DNA from 3 places in the Streptomyces sp. NPDC036984 genome. Region 1 is predicted to be linked to each of the others. Evidence: predicted binding sites of a transcription regulator. Region 1 holds the regulator's gene; each other region holds the start of a gene.
What was found. Region 1 encodes HrcA, which represses chaperone genes, less so after heat shock. Its sites were predicted from a motif close to TTNGCACTCNGNNNNNCNGAGTGCNAA; they were not measured.

Region 1 (4,262 bases):
GCACCGTCGGCCACGCCGGGATGCCCAGTGACGCCGGCTTCACCGCCTGCCAGATGTCGATGTAGGGGTGGCCGACCACCAGCGCGTGTTCGCTGGTCACCGACTGCGCGATCCGCCACTCCTTCGTCCCCGGCACCAGGTGGTCCACCAGTACGCCCAGGCGGGCGTCCGGGCCCGGAGCGAAGGACTCCACGATCGCCGGCAGGTCGTCCACACCCTCCAGGTACTCCACGACCACGCCCTCGACGCGCAGGTCGTCACCCCAGACCTTCTCGACCAGCTCGGCGTCGTGCCGACCCTCGACGTAGATGCGGCCGGCGCGGGCCACGCGCGCGCGTGCCTGCGGGACGGCGACCGAACCGGACGCCGTACGGGTCGGCCGCAGCGGACCGGACGGCGGCCGGACCAGTGTCACCGCCCGCCCCTCCAGCAGGAAGCCGCGCGGCTCCAGCGGGAACACCCGGTGCTTGCCGAAGCGGTCCTCCAGGGTCACCGTGCCGGCCTCGCAGCGGATCACCGCCCCGCAGAACCCGGTGCCGGGCTCCTCCACCACCAGACCCGGCTCGGCCGGAACCTCCGGCACGGGCTTCGGCTTCTTCCACGGCGGGGTGAGGTCGGGGGAGTACTGGCGCATTCGCACGACGATAGGAGAAGTCGCCCGCCGAGGCGCACGACACGCCGGGACCGGCCTCCGGGGACGGCTCAGATCACGCCGAACCGGACTGCCAGGGCGTCCCGTTGGCGGCGCACGAAGCCCGCGTCCACCACCGTGCCGTGACCGGGCACGTACACCGCCTCCTCGCCGCCGAGCGCCAGCAGCCGGTCGAGCGCGTCCGGCCAGCGGGACGGGACCGCGTCCGGGCCCGCCTGCGGCTCGCCGGACTCCTCCACCAGGTCACCGCAGAAGACCACCTCCGGATCGCCGGGCACCAGGACCGCCAGGTCGTGCGCGGTGTGGCCGGGGCCCACGTTGGCCAGCAGCGCCTGCCGGCCGTCGCCGAGGTCGAGGGTCCACTCGCCGGAGACCAGGTGCCCGGGCGGGACCAGCGCCTCCACCGCCTCCTCCGCGTCCGTGGCCGGCAGACCGTTGCGGAGCGCGTCCAGGCGCAGCTCCTCGCGCTCGTACGCCAGCACCGCGTCCAGGCCCACCGCCGCGTACGCCTGTACGCCGGGGAACGCGGGCGCCCCGAAGACGTGGTCGAAGTGGGGATGGGTCAGCGCGAGATGGGTCACACGGCCGTCGGCCAGTTCCTCTGCCTGCGCCCGCAGCCGCGCCCCCTCGGTCAGGCTCGATCCGGCGTCCACCATGAGCGCCGTACCCGCGCCGATCACCAGGCCGGCGGTGCAGTCCCAGCCGGGCAGCCGGCACCGCCCCACCCCCGCGGCCAGCCGTTCCCACCCCAGCTCTTCCCAAGTCACGGTCATACCGGCGACGCTAGCGGTACGACCCGGTACGGCAGCCCGACCTTGCCCAGTGTGTACCCGACAGCCGTACACTGGGCCGGGGAACGCTGGCACTCGCATGGGAAGAGTGCCAGGCGGACGACCCGAAGGGACGAAAGGGACGAGGGGACGACGTGCTGGAGGTGCGCGCGAATGCTGAGTGAACGCAGGCTTCAGGTACTGCGCGCCATCGTCCAGGACTATGTGGGCACCGAGGAGCCGGTCGGTTCCAAGGCGCTCACCGAGCGGCACAACCTCGGTGTCTCCCCGGCGACCGTCCGCAACGACATGGCGGCCCTGGAGGACGAGGGATTCATCGCCCAGCCGCACACCAGTGCGGGGCGCATCCCCACCGACAAGGGCTACCGGCTGTTCGTGGACAAGCTCGCGGGCGTGAAGCCGATGACCGCGCCCGAGCGGCGGGCGATCCAGAACTTCCTGGAGGGCGCCGTCGACCTCGACGACGTGGTGGCGCGGACCGTCCGGCTGCTCGCGCAGCTCACGCGGCAGGTCGCCGTCGTGCAGTATCCGTCCCTGACCCGGTCCACGGTCCGGCACGTCGAGCTGCTCTCGCTCGCTCCCGCGCGCGTGATGCTCGTGCTGATCACGGACACCGGCCGGGTCGAGCAGCGGATGGTCGACTGCCCGGCGCCCTTCGGCGAGACCTCGCTGGCGGATCTGCGGGCGCGGCTGAACAGCCGGGTCGCGGGCCGCCGGTTCACGGACGTGCCGAAGCTGGTCGAGGACCTGCCGGAGGCTTTCGAGCCCGAGGATCGCGGTACGGTCTCCACGGTGCTCTCCACTCTCCTGGAGACACTCGTCGAGGAGAACGAGGAGCGGCTGATGATCGGCGGTACCGCCAATCTCACCCGTTTCGGACACGACTTCCCCCTCACGATCCGGCCCGTCCTGGAGGCACTGGAGGAGCAGGTCGTGCTCCTCAAGCTCCTGGGCGAGGCGAAGGACCCGGGCGTGACCGTGCGCATCGGCCACGAGAACGCCCATGAAGGACTCAACTCCACCTCTGTGGTGTCGGTCGGTTACGGTTCGGGCGGCGAGGCGGTTGCCAAGCTCGGCGTGGTCGGACCGACCCGCATGGACTATCCGGGAACGATGGGAGCGGTACGCGCAGTGGCACGGTACGTCGGACAGATCCTGGCGGAGTCGTAAGTGGCCACGGACTACTACGCCGTTCTCGGCGTGCGCCGCGACGCGTCGCAGGATGAGATCAAGAAGGCGTTCCGCCGGCTCGCGCGCGAGCTGCACCCGGACGTCAACCCCGATCCGAAGACCCAGGAGCGGTTCAAGGAGATCAACGCCGCTTACGAGGTGCTGTCGGACCCGCAGAAGAAGCAGGTCTACGACCTCGGCGGCGACCCGCTCTCCCAGTCGGGCGGGGCGGGCGCGGGCGGCTTCGGCGCCGGTGGCTTCGGCAACTTCTCCGACATCATGGACGCGTTCTTCGGTACGGCGTCGCAGCGCGGGCCGCGCTCGCGCACGCGGCGCGGCCAGGACGCGATGATCCGGATCGAGGTCGAGCTGGACGAGGCGGCCTTCGGGACCACCAAGGACATCCAGGTGGACACCGCCGTCGTGTGCAGCACGTGCAGCGGTGAGGGCGCGGCCCCGGGCACGTCCGCCCAGACGTGCGACATGTGCCGCGGCCGCGGTGAGGTCTCGCAGGTCACCCGGTCCTTCCTGGGCCAGGTCATGACCTCGCGGCCCTGCCCCCAGTGCCAGGGTTTCGGCACGGTGGTGCCGACCCCGTGCCCGGAGTGCGCCGGCGACGGCCGCGTCCGCTCGCGTCGCACGCTCACCGTGAAGATCCCGGCCGGTGTCGACAACGGCACCCGGATCCAGCTGGCCGGCGAGGGCGAGGTCGGCCCCGGCGGCGGCCCGGCCGGCGACCTGTACGTCGAGATCCACGAGCTGCCGCACCCGATGTTCCAGCGGCGCGGTGACGACCTGCACTGCACGGTCACCATCCCGATGACGGCGGCGGCCCTCGGTACCAAGGTGCCGCTGGAGACGCTGGACGGCCTGGAAGAGGTCGACATCCGGCCCGGCACCCAGTCCGGCCAGTCGATCCCGATGCACGGCCGGGGCGTCACGCATCTGCGCGGCGGCGGCCGGGGCGACCTGATCGTGCACGTCGAGGTCACCACCCCCACCAAGCTCGACCCCGATCAGGAACGCCTGCTGCGCGAGCTGGCCAAGCTGCGCGGCGAGGAACGGCCGCAAGGCCAGTTCCAGCCAGGTCAGCAGGGGCTGTTCTCCCGGCTGAAGGATGCGTTCAACGGGCGCTGACGTCGGGCGGCGGGTGGCTGGGGGTCCGGGGGTCGTCCCCCGGGTGGGCGCAGTCGGCCAGGTCAGCAGGGGCTGTTCTCCCGGCTGAAGGATGCGTTCCACGGGCGCTGAGCCGCGGTGTACAGGGCGCTCCGGCCCCCTGTATGCCACCGGCCTATGCCCGGGGAAGCCCGGATTCGGACTCGTACGGAGGACGTGACAACATGCCGTCATGTCCTCCGCGCTGACCGATCTCTTCCCCCACCCGATCGTGCAGGCCCCCATGGCGGGCGGTGTCTCCGTCCCGCAGCTCGCCGCTGCCGTCTCCGAGGCCGGTGGTCTCGGGTTCCTCGCCGCCGGATACAAGACCGCCGACGGCATGTACCAGGAGATCAAGCAGCTGCGCGGGCTCACGAGCCGCCCCTTCGGCGTGAACGTGTCCATGCCCCAGCCGGAGCACGCCGAGTCCGGCGCCGTCGAGGTCTACGCCCACCAGCTGGCCGGCGAGGCCGCCTGGTACGAGACCGAGCTGG
Region 2 (4,262 bases), on a different contig from region 1:
TGAAGACCCTGGACGCGGTGGCCGGGACCGGCCTCACCGCCACCATCCGCCCGACCCTGGACTCCTTCCGAGAGGCTGGCCTCGCATGAGCGTGACCGTTCGCATCCCCACCATCCTGCGCACCTACACCGGCGGCCGGGCCGAGGTCGCCGCCGAGGGCGCGACCCTCGCCGAGGTCATCGCCGACCTGGAGAAGAACCACACCGGCATCGCCGCGCGCGTCCTGGACGACCAGGGCAAGCTGCGCCGGTTCGTCAACGTGTACGTCAACGACGACGACGTCCGCTTCGAGCAGGGCCTGGAGACGGCGACGCCCGAAGGCGCCGGTGTCTCCATCATCCCGGCCGTCGCCGGCGGCTGATTATTACCCTCGGTAACCCCGGTTACCGGCTGTTCATCGGATTGCCCCCTCCGTGAGAGAAACGGAGGGGGCAATTCTGCGTGATTGAGCGCGGTAGAGTTGGGGAACGCGGTCGCGGCCTTCGGGTCGCAGGCCCTGGATTCATGCCGCACGCCCGACAAGAAGTAGCCAAAGTGTGCGGGTTTTATGCGGCTTTTGCGCCTTTTATGAGGCCCGACTTGCCCTGAATTCGGATGAATTCTCGGCACATTCCGGACCGCTCGCGTCCAGAATTCTCGTCCGATTGACCTGTTGCAGACGGCAGTTGGACAGATACATTCAGCCGCGGTCGACGCGTTCCGGCGCACGCCCCCGACCAATGGGGGGTGAGGTCTGACCCGGGTCCGCGAAGTGCGGATCTGTGCAAGGGCCAGTAATAGGGGAGTTAGGCATGGCTCAGGGCACCGTCAAGTGGTTCAACGCGGAGAAGGGGTACGGCTTCATCGCGGTCGACGGTGGTGCGGACGTCTTCGTCCACTACAGCGCCATTCAGATGGACGGCTACCGCACCCTGGAAGAGGGCCAGCGGGTGGAGTTCGAGATCTCGCAGGGCCAGAAGGGCCCGCAGGCCGACATGGTTCGCCTCAGCGCCTGAACGTTTCTTGTACGAAGGGCCCGCACCTCGCAGAGGGTGCGGGCCCTTCGCCGTGCCCGGGGTTCCTCTGTTCGCGGGCGGCTGACGCGGTGCCGTACCCCCCTCGGGCGCTTGCACTCGACCATGCCGAGTGCTAATCATTGCGTTAGCACTCTGAAGGTGAGAGTGACAGTGAAGGACCGGGTCGGTGAGGCCCGCAGGCCGGGTGGGGCAAGGAACCACGAGGCCGGCGAGCCGTCCGTCGCGGGCGCGGGCGCGGTCCGAAGGAATCACCCCCAGTCCTGGAGGGACCACTTCACATGGCCAAGATCATCGCGTTCGACGAGGAGGCGCGGCGCGGCCTCGAGCGCGGCATGAACCAGCTCGCGGACGCCGTGAAGGTGACGCTCGGCCCCAAGGGCCGCAACGTCGTCCTCGAGAAGAAGTGGGGCGCCCCCACGATCACCAACGATGGTGTCTCCATCGCCAAGGAGATCGAGCTCGAGGACCCGTACGAGAAGATCGGCGCCGAGCTGGTCAAGGAAGTCGCCAAGAAGACGGACGACGTCGCCGGTGACGGTACGACCACCGCGACCGTGCTCGCCCAGGCCCTGGTCAAGGAGGGTCTGCGCAACGTCGCCGCCGGTGCCAACCCGATGGCCCTGAAGCGCGGTATCGAGAAGGCCGTCGAGGCCGTCTCCGCCGCCCTGCTGGAGCAGGCGAAGGACGTCGAGACCAAGGAGCAGATCGCCTCCACGGCCTCCATCTCCGCCGCCGACACCCAGATCGGCGAGCTGATCGCCGAGGCCATGGACAAGGTCGGCAAGGAAGGCGTCATCACCGTCGAGGAGAGCAACACCTTCGGCCTGGAGCTCGAGCTCACCGAGGGTATGCGCTTCGACAAGGGCTACATCTCCGCCTACTTCGCGACCGACATGGAGCGCATGGAGGCGGTGCTCGAGGACCCGTACATCCTCATCGCCAACTCCAAGATCTCCTCGGTCAAGGACCTGCTCCCGCTCCTGGAGAAGGTCATGCAGTCGGGCAAGCCGCTGCTGATCATCGCCGAGGACGTCGAGGGCGAGGCCCTGTCGACCCTGGTCGTCAACAAGATCCGCGGCACCTTCAAGTCCGTCGCCGTCAAGGCCCCGGGCTTCGGCGACCGCCGCAAGGCCATGCTCGGCGACATCGCCATCCTCACGGGCGGCGAGGTCATCTCCGAGGAGGTCGGCCTCAAGCTGGAGAACGCGACCCTGGACCTCCTGGGCCGCGCCCGCAAGGTCGTCATCACCAAGGACGAGACCACCATCGTCGACGGTGCCGGCTCCTCCGAGCAGGTCAACGGCCGCGTGAACCAGATCCGCGCCGAGATCGAGAACAGCGACTCGGACTACGACCGCGAGAAGCTCCAGGAGCGCCTGGCGAAGCTCGCGGGCGGCGTGGCCGTCATCAAGGCCGGTGCCGCCACCGAGGTGGAGCTCAAGGAGCGCAAGCACCGCATCGAGGACGCCGTCCGCAACGCGAAGGCGGCCGTCGAGGAGGGCATCGTCGCCGGCGGTGGCGTGGCCCTGCTCCAGGCCTCCCAGGTCTTCGAGAAGCTGGAGCTGGAGGGTGACGAGGCGACCGGCGCCAACGCCGTGCGCATCGCCCTGGAGGCCCCGCTGAAGCAGATCGCCGTCAACGCCGGCCTCGAGGGCGGTGTCGTGGTGGAGAAGGTGCGCAACCTGACCCCGGGCCACGGCCTGAACGCCGCGACCGGCGAGTACGTCGACCTGGTCGCCGAGGGCATCATCGACCCGGCGAAGGTGACCCGTTCCGCCCTGCAGAACGCCGCCTCCATCGCCGCGCTGTTCCTCACCACCGAGGCCGTCATCGCCGACAAGCCGGAGAAGGCCGCCGCGCCGGCCGGCGGCGGCATGCCGGGCGGTGACATGGACTTCTGATCCTTCCCGGATCACCTGTCCTTTTCCGAGGGCGGCACTCCCTGTCTGTGGCAGGGGGTGCCGCCCTCGGGCGTTTCGGGCCGTCATCCCCTCGGGGCGCCCCACCGTTCCCTCCTTCGTACGGACCGACGGCCGTGTGGCCGGGATCACGTGACCGCTCGTCCGGGTTCTGGAATGTGCCGCACCGCATAGGCGGTTGCTTGAGTGAGTGCAACAATGCGCATGCACATACCAGCCGGTCGACCGAACCTCTCCCGAGGAGCCCCGCACGTGACCACCACGCCCCCCGCCTCCCGCGCGGCACAGATCCTCTCCCGCCCGATCGCCCTGGGCGGCCTCACCGTCCCGAACCGGATCGTGATGGCGCCGATGACCCGCATGTTCTCCCCGGGCGGCATACCGGGCGAGGACGTGCGCTCCTACTACGCGCGCCGAGCCGCCGCCGGCGTGGGTCTCATCGTCACCGAGGGCACCTACGTGGGCCACGAGTCGGCCGGGCAGAGCGACCGGGTGCCGCGGTTCCACGGGGAGGAGCAACTGGCGGGCTGGGCGAAGGTCGCCGAGGACGTGCACGCGGCCGGCGGCACCATCGTGCCGCAGCTGTGGCACATCGGCATGGTCCGCAAGGAAGGTGACGCTCCCTTCCCGGACGCTCCCGCCGTCGGCCCCTCCGGCATCACCACCGCGGGCGCCGAGCCCACCGGCAAGGCCATGACGCAGGCGGACCTGGACGCCGTCATCGGCGCGTTCGCCGAGGCCGCGGCCGACGCGGAGCGCATCGGCTTCGACGGCGTGGAGATCCACGGCGCCCACGGCTACCTCGTCGACCAGTTCCTGTGGGAGGGCACCAACCGGCGCACGGACGCCTACGGCGGGGACCCGGTGGCCCGCACCAAGTTCGCCGCGGAGATCGTCGCCGCGGTCCGCGAGGCGGTTTCGCCCGAGTTCCCCATCCTCTTCCGCTACTCGCAGTGGAAGCAGCAGGACTACACCGCCCGGCTCGCCGAGACCCCCGAGGAGCTGGAGGCCATCCTGACCCCGCTCGCCGCGGCCGGCGTCGACGTCTTCCACGCCTCCACCCGCCGCTACTGGCTGCCCGAGTTCGACGGCTCCGACCTGAACCTGGCCGGCTGGACGAAGAAGCTCACCGGCAAGCAGGTCATCACCGTCGGCTCGGTCGGCCTCGACGGCGACTTCGTCAACGCCTTCCAGGGCGAGGGCTCCCCGGTCAAGGGCATCGACAACCTCCTGGACCGCCTGGAGGCGGACGAGTTCGACATGGTGGCCGTCGGCCGCGCGCTGCTCCAGGACCCCGAGTGGGCCGCCAAGGTGCTCGCCGACCGCT
Region 3 (4,262 bases), on a different contig from region 1:
GATCTTCCGGGAGATGGTCGCGCTCTGCGACGAGATGCCGACGTTCACCGACCTGGACGTCATCCGGGACGAGCGGCTGGCCGAGGAGACCGTGCGCAGGTTCTTCGCGGCGATCGCGAGCGCGGGCGAGCTGCCTCCGCTCAACGATCTGCTCGACGAGGACATCCACAGCCATGACCCGGTGAACCCGCAGGACACCATCGGGCTGGACAACGCCCGCGCCGAGTTCCGGATGTGGCGCGGTGCCTTCGACTTCGCGTTCACGGTCGAGGACGTGCTGACCCAGGGCGACCGGGCGTGCGCGCGGTGGACCTGGAGCGCCACGCACAAGAACGACTTCCTCGGCATCGCGCGCACCGGCAGGCAGGTCGGCATGACCGGGATGACGCTGTTCCGGTTCGGCGCCGACGGCAAGATCGCCGAACTGTGGTGGCAGCACGACCAGCTGGGGCTGATGCAGCAGCTCGGCGCGCTGGACGAGTTGGAGCAGTAGACGGCAAAGGGCCCGGCACCCCCGTCGGGAGTGCCGGGCCCTCGCTCAGGCGCGGTGCGCTCAGTGGGCGTGGCCGTGGCTGTGGCCGTGGCCCGCGGCCTCCGGCTCCTCTTCCTTCTTCTCGACGACCAGGGTCTCGGTCGTGAGCAGCAGGGAGGCGATGGAGGCGGCGTTCTCCAGGGCGGAGCGGGTGACCTTGACCGGGTCGATGACGCCGGCCTTGATCAGGTCGCCGTACTCGCCGGTGGCGGCGTTGAAGCCCTGGCCCTTGTCGAGCTCGGCGACCTTGGAGGTGATGACGTAACCCTCCAGGCCGGCGTTCTCGGCGATCCAGCGCAGCGGCTCGACGACCGCGCGACGGACGACGGCGACACCGGTGGCCTCGTCGCCGGTCTTGTCGAGGTTGCCCTCGAGGACCTTGGAGGAGTGGACCAGGGCGGAGCCACCACCGGAGACGATGCCCTCCTCGACCGCGGCGCGGGTCGCGGAGATGGCGTCCTCCAGACGGTGCTTCTTCTCCTTCAGCTCCACCTCGGTGGCGGCGCCGACCTTGATCACGCACACGCCGCCGGCCAGCTTCGCGAGGCGCTCCTGGAGCTTCTCGCGGTCCCAGTCGGAGTCGGTGTTCTCGATCTCGGCCTTGATCTGGGCGACGCGGCCGTGCACGTCCTCGGACTTGCCGGCGCCGTCGACGATCGTGGTGTCGTCCTTGGTGACGGTGACGCGGCGGGCGGAGCCGAGCACGTCGATGCCGACCTGGTCGATCTTGAGGCCGACCTCCTCGGAGATGACGGTGGCGCCGGTGAGGACGGCCATGTCCTGGAGCATCGCCTTGCGGCGGTCACCGAAGCCGGGGGCCTTCACGGCGACGGCGTTGAAGGTGCCGCGGATCTTGTTGACGACCAGGGTCGACAGGGCCTCGCCCTCGACGTCCTCGGCGATGATCAGCAGCGGCTTGGAGGAGCCGGCCTGGATGACCTTCTCCAGCAGCGGCAGCAGGTCCGCGATGGCGGAGATCTTGCCCTGGTTGATGAGGATGTACGGGTCCTCCAGGACGGCCTCCATGCGCTCCTGGTCCGTCACGAAGTACGGCGACAGGTAGCCCTTGTCGAAGGCCATGCCCTCGGTGAAGTCCAGCTCCAGACCGAAGGTGTTGGACTCCTCGACGGTGATGACACCGTCCTTGCCGACCTTGTCCATCGCCTCGGCGATGAGCTCGCCGACCTGCTGGTCCTGGGCGGACAGCGCGGCGACGGCGGCGATGTCGGACTTCTCGTCGATCGGGCGGGCCGACGCGAGCAGGTCGTCGGAGACGGCCTTGACCGCGGCGTCGATGCCCTTCTTCAGGGCGGCCGGGGAGGCGCCGGCGGCGACGTTCTTCAGGCCCTCACGCACCAGCGCCTGGGCGAGGACGGTGGCGGTGGTGGTGCCGTCACCCGCGATGTCGTTGGTCTTGGTCGCCACCTCCTTCACCAGCTGCGCGCCGAGGTTCTCGTACGGGTCCTCGATCTCGACCTCACGGGCGATCGTGACACCGTCGTTGGTGATGGTGGGGGCGCCGAACTTCTTGTCGATGACGACGTTGCGGCCCCGGGGGCCGATCGTCACCTTGACCGTGTCGGCCAGCTTGTTGACGCCGCGCTCAAGGGCGCGACGGGCGTCCTCGTCGAACTTCAGGATCTTCGCCATGACAGCGGGAGCCCTCTCGGAAATCTGTGGGTGAAAAGGCACTGCGCCCCGGGCGCCCGGCTACTTATCGGTCGCGGGGGCCAGGGGCGCAGCTCAAAGCAATCGGTTGCTTCGAGGGATTACTTCTCGATGATCGCGAGCACGTCGCGAGCCGAGAGGACGAGGTACTCCTCGCCGTTGTACTTCACCTCGGTGCCGCCGTACTTGCTGTAGAGGACGACGTCGCCCACCTTGACGTCGAGCGGAAGGCGCTCGCCGTTCTCGAACCGGCCCGGGCCCACGGCGAGGACGGCGCCCTCCTGGGGCTTCTCCTTCGCGGTGTCCGGGATGACCAGGCCAGAGGCCGTGGTCTGCTCGGCGTCCAGCGGCTGGACCACAATGCGGTCCTCGAGCGGCTTGATGGCAACCTTGGAGCTGGCGGTCGTCACGATCCGACCTCCCCCTTCGGAGATCTCACGGGGTTAACTGTCTGAGGTGGCGACCAGGTCGATCCGTCGTCGCGGGTGCCGGACCTGCCCGTCGCGTTTGTTGGCACTCTCCAGGGGGGAGTGCCAGAGCCGAGACTATGACCGCGGTTAGCACTCGGTCAAGCGGAGTGCCAATGCCGCGCGGCGCGTCGGCCGGATTGCGCGTGCCGGACCGTCCCCTTGATCAACTGAGGCAGTCATCTGATCAGCTGAGATAGTCCTCAAGACGTCCCACCGTCAGTCCCCGCTCCTGGGCCGTGCGCAGCACCCGTACCGTGCGTTCGCGCAGCGGCAGCCGCGTCGACTCGTCGGGACCCACCAGGACGATGTCTCCCGGGCGGAGGTGGCGAGTGCCGTGGGTGTAGCCGAGGCCCGCCGGGGTGAGGGCCGCGCGCCACAGGACGATCGTGGAGATGCCGCAGTCGGCCGCCGCGCGCAAGGTGGTGGCGTCGTAGGAGCCGTAGGGCGGGCGGAAGAGGCGGGGGCGGACGCCGAGGCGGGCGCGGAGGCGGTCCTGCTGGCCGCAGATCTCGGCGCGCTGGCCCGCGTACGGCAGCCCGGCCGGGGCCCGGTGGTCGACGGTGTGGTTCTGGATGCCGGCGCCGAGCGCGCGCAGCCGGGCGAAGTGGCCGTAGCCGGGGGCGGCGACGCTGTCGGTGAGGAACAGGGTGACCGGGAGACGGAGTTCGCGGACCATGTCGACGAACCGGGGGTCGCGTTCGGCGCCGTCGTCGTAGGTGAGGAAGACGACCGGGTCGCGGGTGGGGACGCGGTCGACCACCGGGGGCAGGGCGTGCGCTCCCGGCTGCGCGGTGAGCGGCCGGGCGGGGTGCAGCGGGGAGCGGGCGAGCGGCTGGGTCAGGCCCCAGTGCCGGTAGGCCCGGTCGGGGGCGGAGCCGTGCGGGCGTACTCCTTCGGCGGCCTTCTTGCCGAGGCGCTCGATGGGGTCGACGGACTGCGCGCAGCCCGTGAGGAGCAGGGCCGAGGCGAGGACCGCGGCCCGCAGGCGCCTCACAGGTAGTCCTCCAGGCGGGCCACGGCGTAGCCCTCGCGCGTGACCTTGTTCAGGAAGCGGCGCATGTCGTCCACCATCGTGCCGTCCCAGTCGTCCCGGCCGCGGAAGTGGGTGAGGACGATGTCGCCGCGGCGCAGCCGCTGGTCGTCCTCGCGATACTCCCAGTGGTCGACGAAGACCTCCTCGTTCCAGATCGGCGCGTACTTGATGCCGCACGCCTTGGCGGCGACCAGGGTGTCCTGGTTGTAGTTGCCGTACGGCGGACGGAAGACGGTGGGCGCCTTGCCGAACTGCTCCTTCATGACGGCCTGCATGCCGCAGATCTCGTCCTTCTGCTCCTCGTAGGACAGGCCCGGCAGGTAGGGGTGGTGCAGCGTGTGGTTGTCGAGGGTGTTGCCGTAGGACTTCATCCTGCGGAAGTAGGCGTAGTCGTCCTTCACCAGGTAGTCGCTGAGGAAGGCGGTGTACGGGACCTTGAGCTCGCGCATCATGGCCAGGAACCGCGGGTCCTTCTCCGCGCCGTCGTCGATGGTCAGGAAGACGACCTTCTGCCGGGTGGGGATCGTGGTGAAGACGGGGGGCAGGTCCCAGTCCTCCT

Region 2: a site for HrcA is predicted at 1,106-1,132, ahead of groL (chaperonin GroEL). Genes of this name have one in related genera too.
Region 3: a site for HrcA is predicted at 2,758-2,784, ahead of groES (co-chaperone GroES). Genes of this name have one in related genera too.

What each region holds. Positions count from the first base shown of each region.
Region 1 is NZ_JBVJRL010000004.1:240,040-244,301, forward strand. Features, by position in the region: gene ACZ7DL_RS10440 (DUF3097 domain-containing protein) at 1-634, opposite strand, end outside; gene ACZ7DL_RS10445 (MBL fold metallo-hydrolase) at 703-1,425, opposite strand; gene hrcA (heat-inducible transcriptional repressor HrcA) at 1,597-2,613, shown strand; gene dnaJ (molecular chaperone DnaJ) at 2,614-3,750, shown strand; gene ACZ7DL_RS10460 (nitronate monooxygenase) at 3,962-4,262, shown strand, end outside.
Region 2 is NZ_JBVJRL010000002.1:141,314-145,575, forward strand. Features, by position in the region: gene thrC (threonine synthase) at 1-89, shown strand, start outside; gene ACZ7DL_RS04630 (MoaD/ThiS family protein) at 86-361, shown strand; gene ACZ7DL_RS04635 (cold-shock protein) at 792-995, shown strand; gene groL (chaperonin GroEL) at 1,295-2,917, shown strand; gene ACZ7DL_RS04645 (NADH:flavin oxidoreductase) at 3,140-4,262, shown strand, end outside.
Region 3 is NZ_JBVJRL010000001.1:559,056-563,317, forward strand. Features, by position in the region: gene ACZ7DL_RS02505 (ester cyclase) at 1-493, shown strand, start outside; gene groL (chaperonin GroEL) at 554-2,182, opposite strand; gene groES (co-chaperone GroES) at 2,302-2,610, opposite strand; gene ACZ7DL_RS02520 (polysaccharide deacetylase family protein) at 2,855-3,664, opposite strand; gene ACZ7DL_RS02525 (polysaccharide deacetylase family protein) at 3,661-4,262, opposite strand, start outside.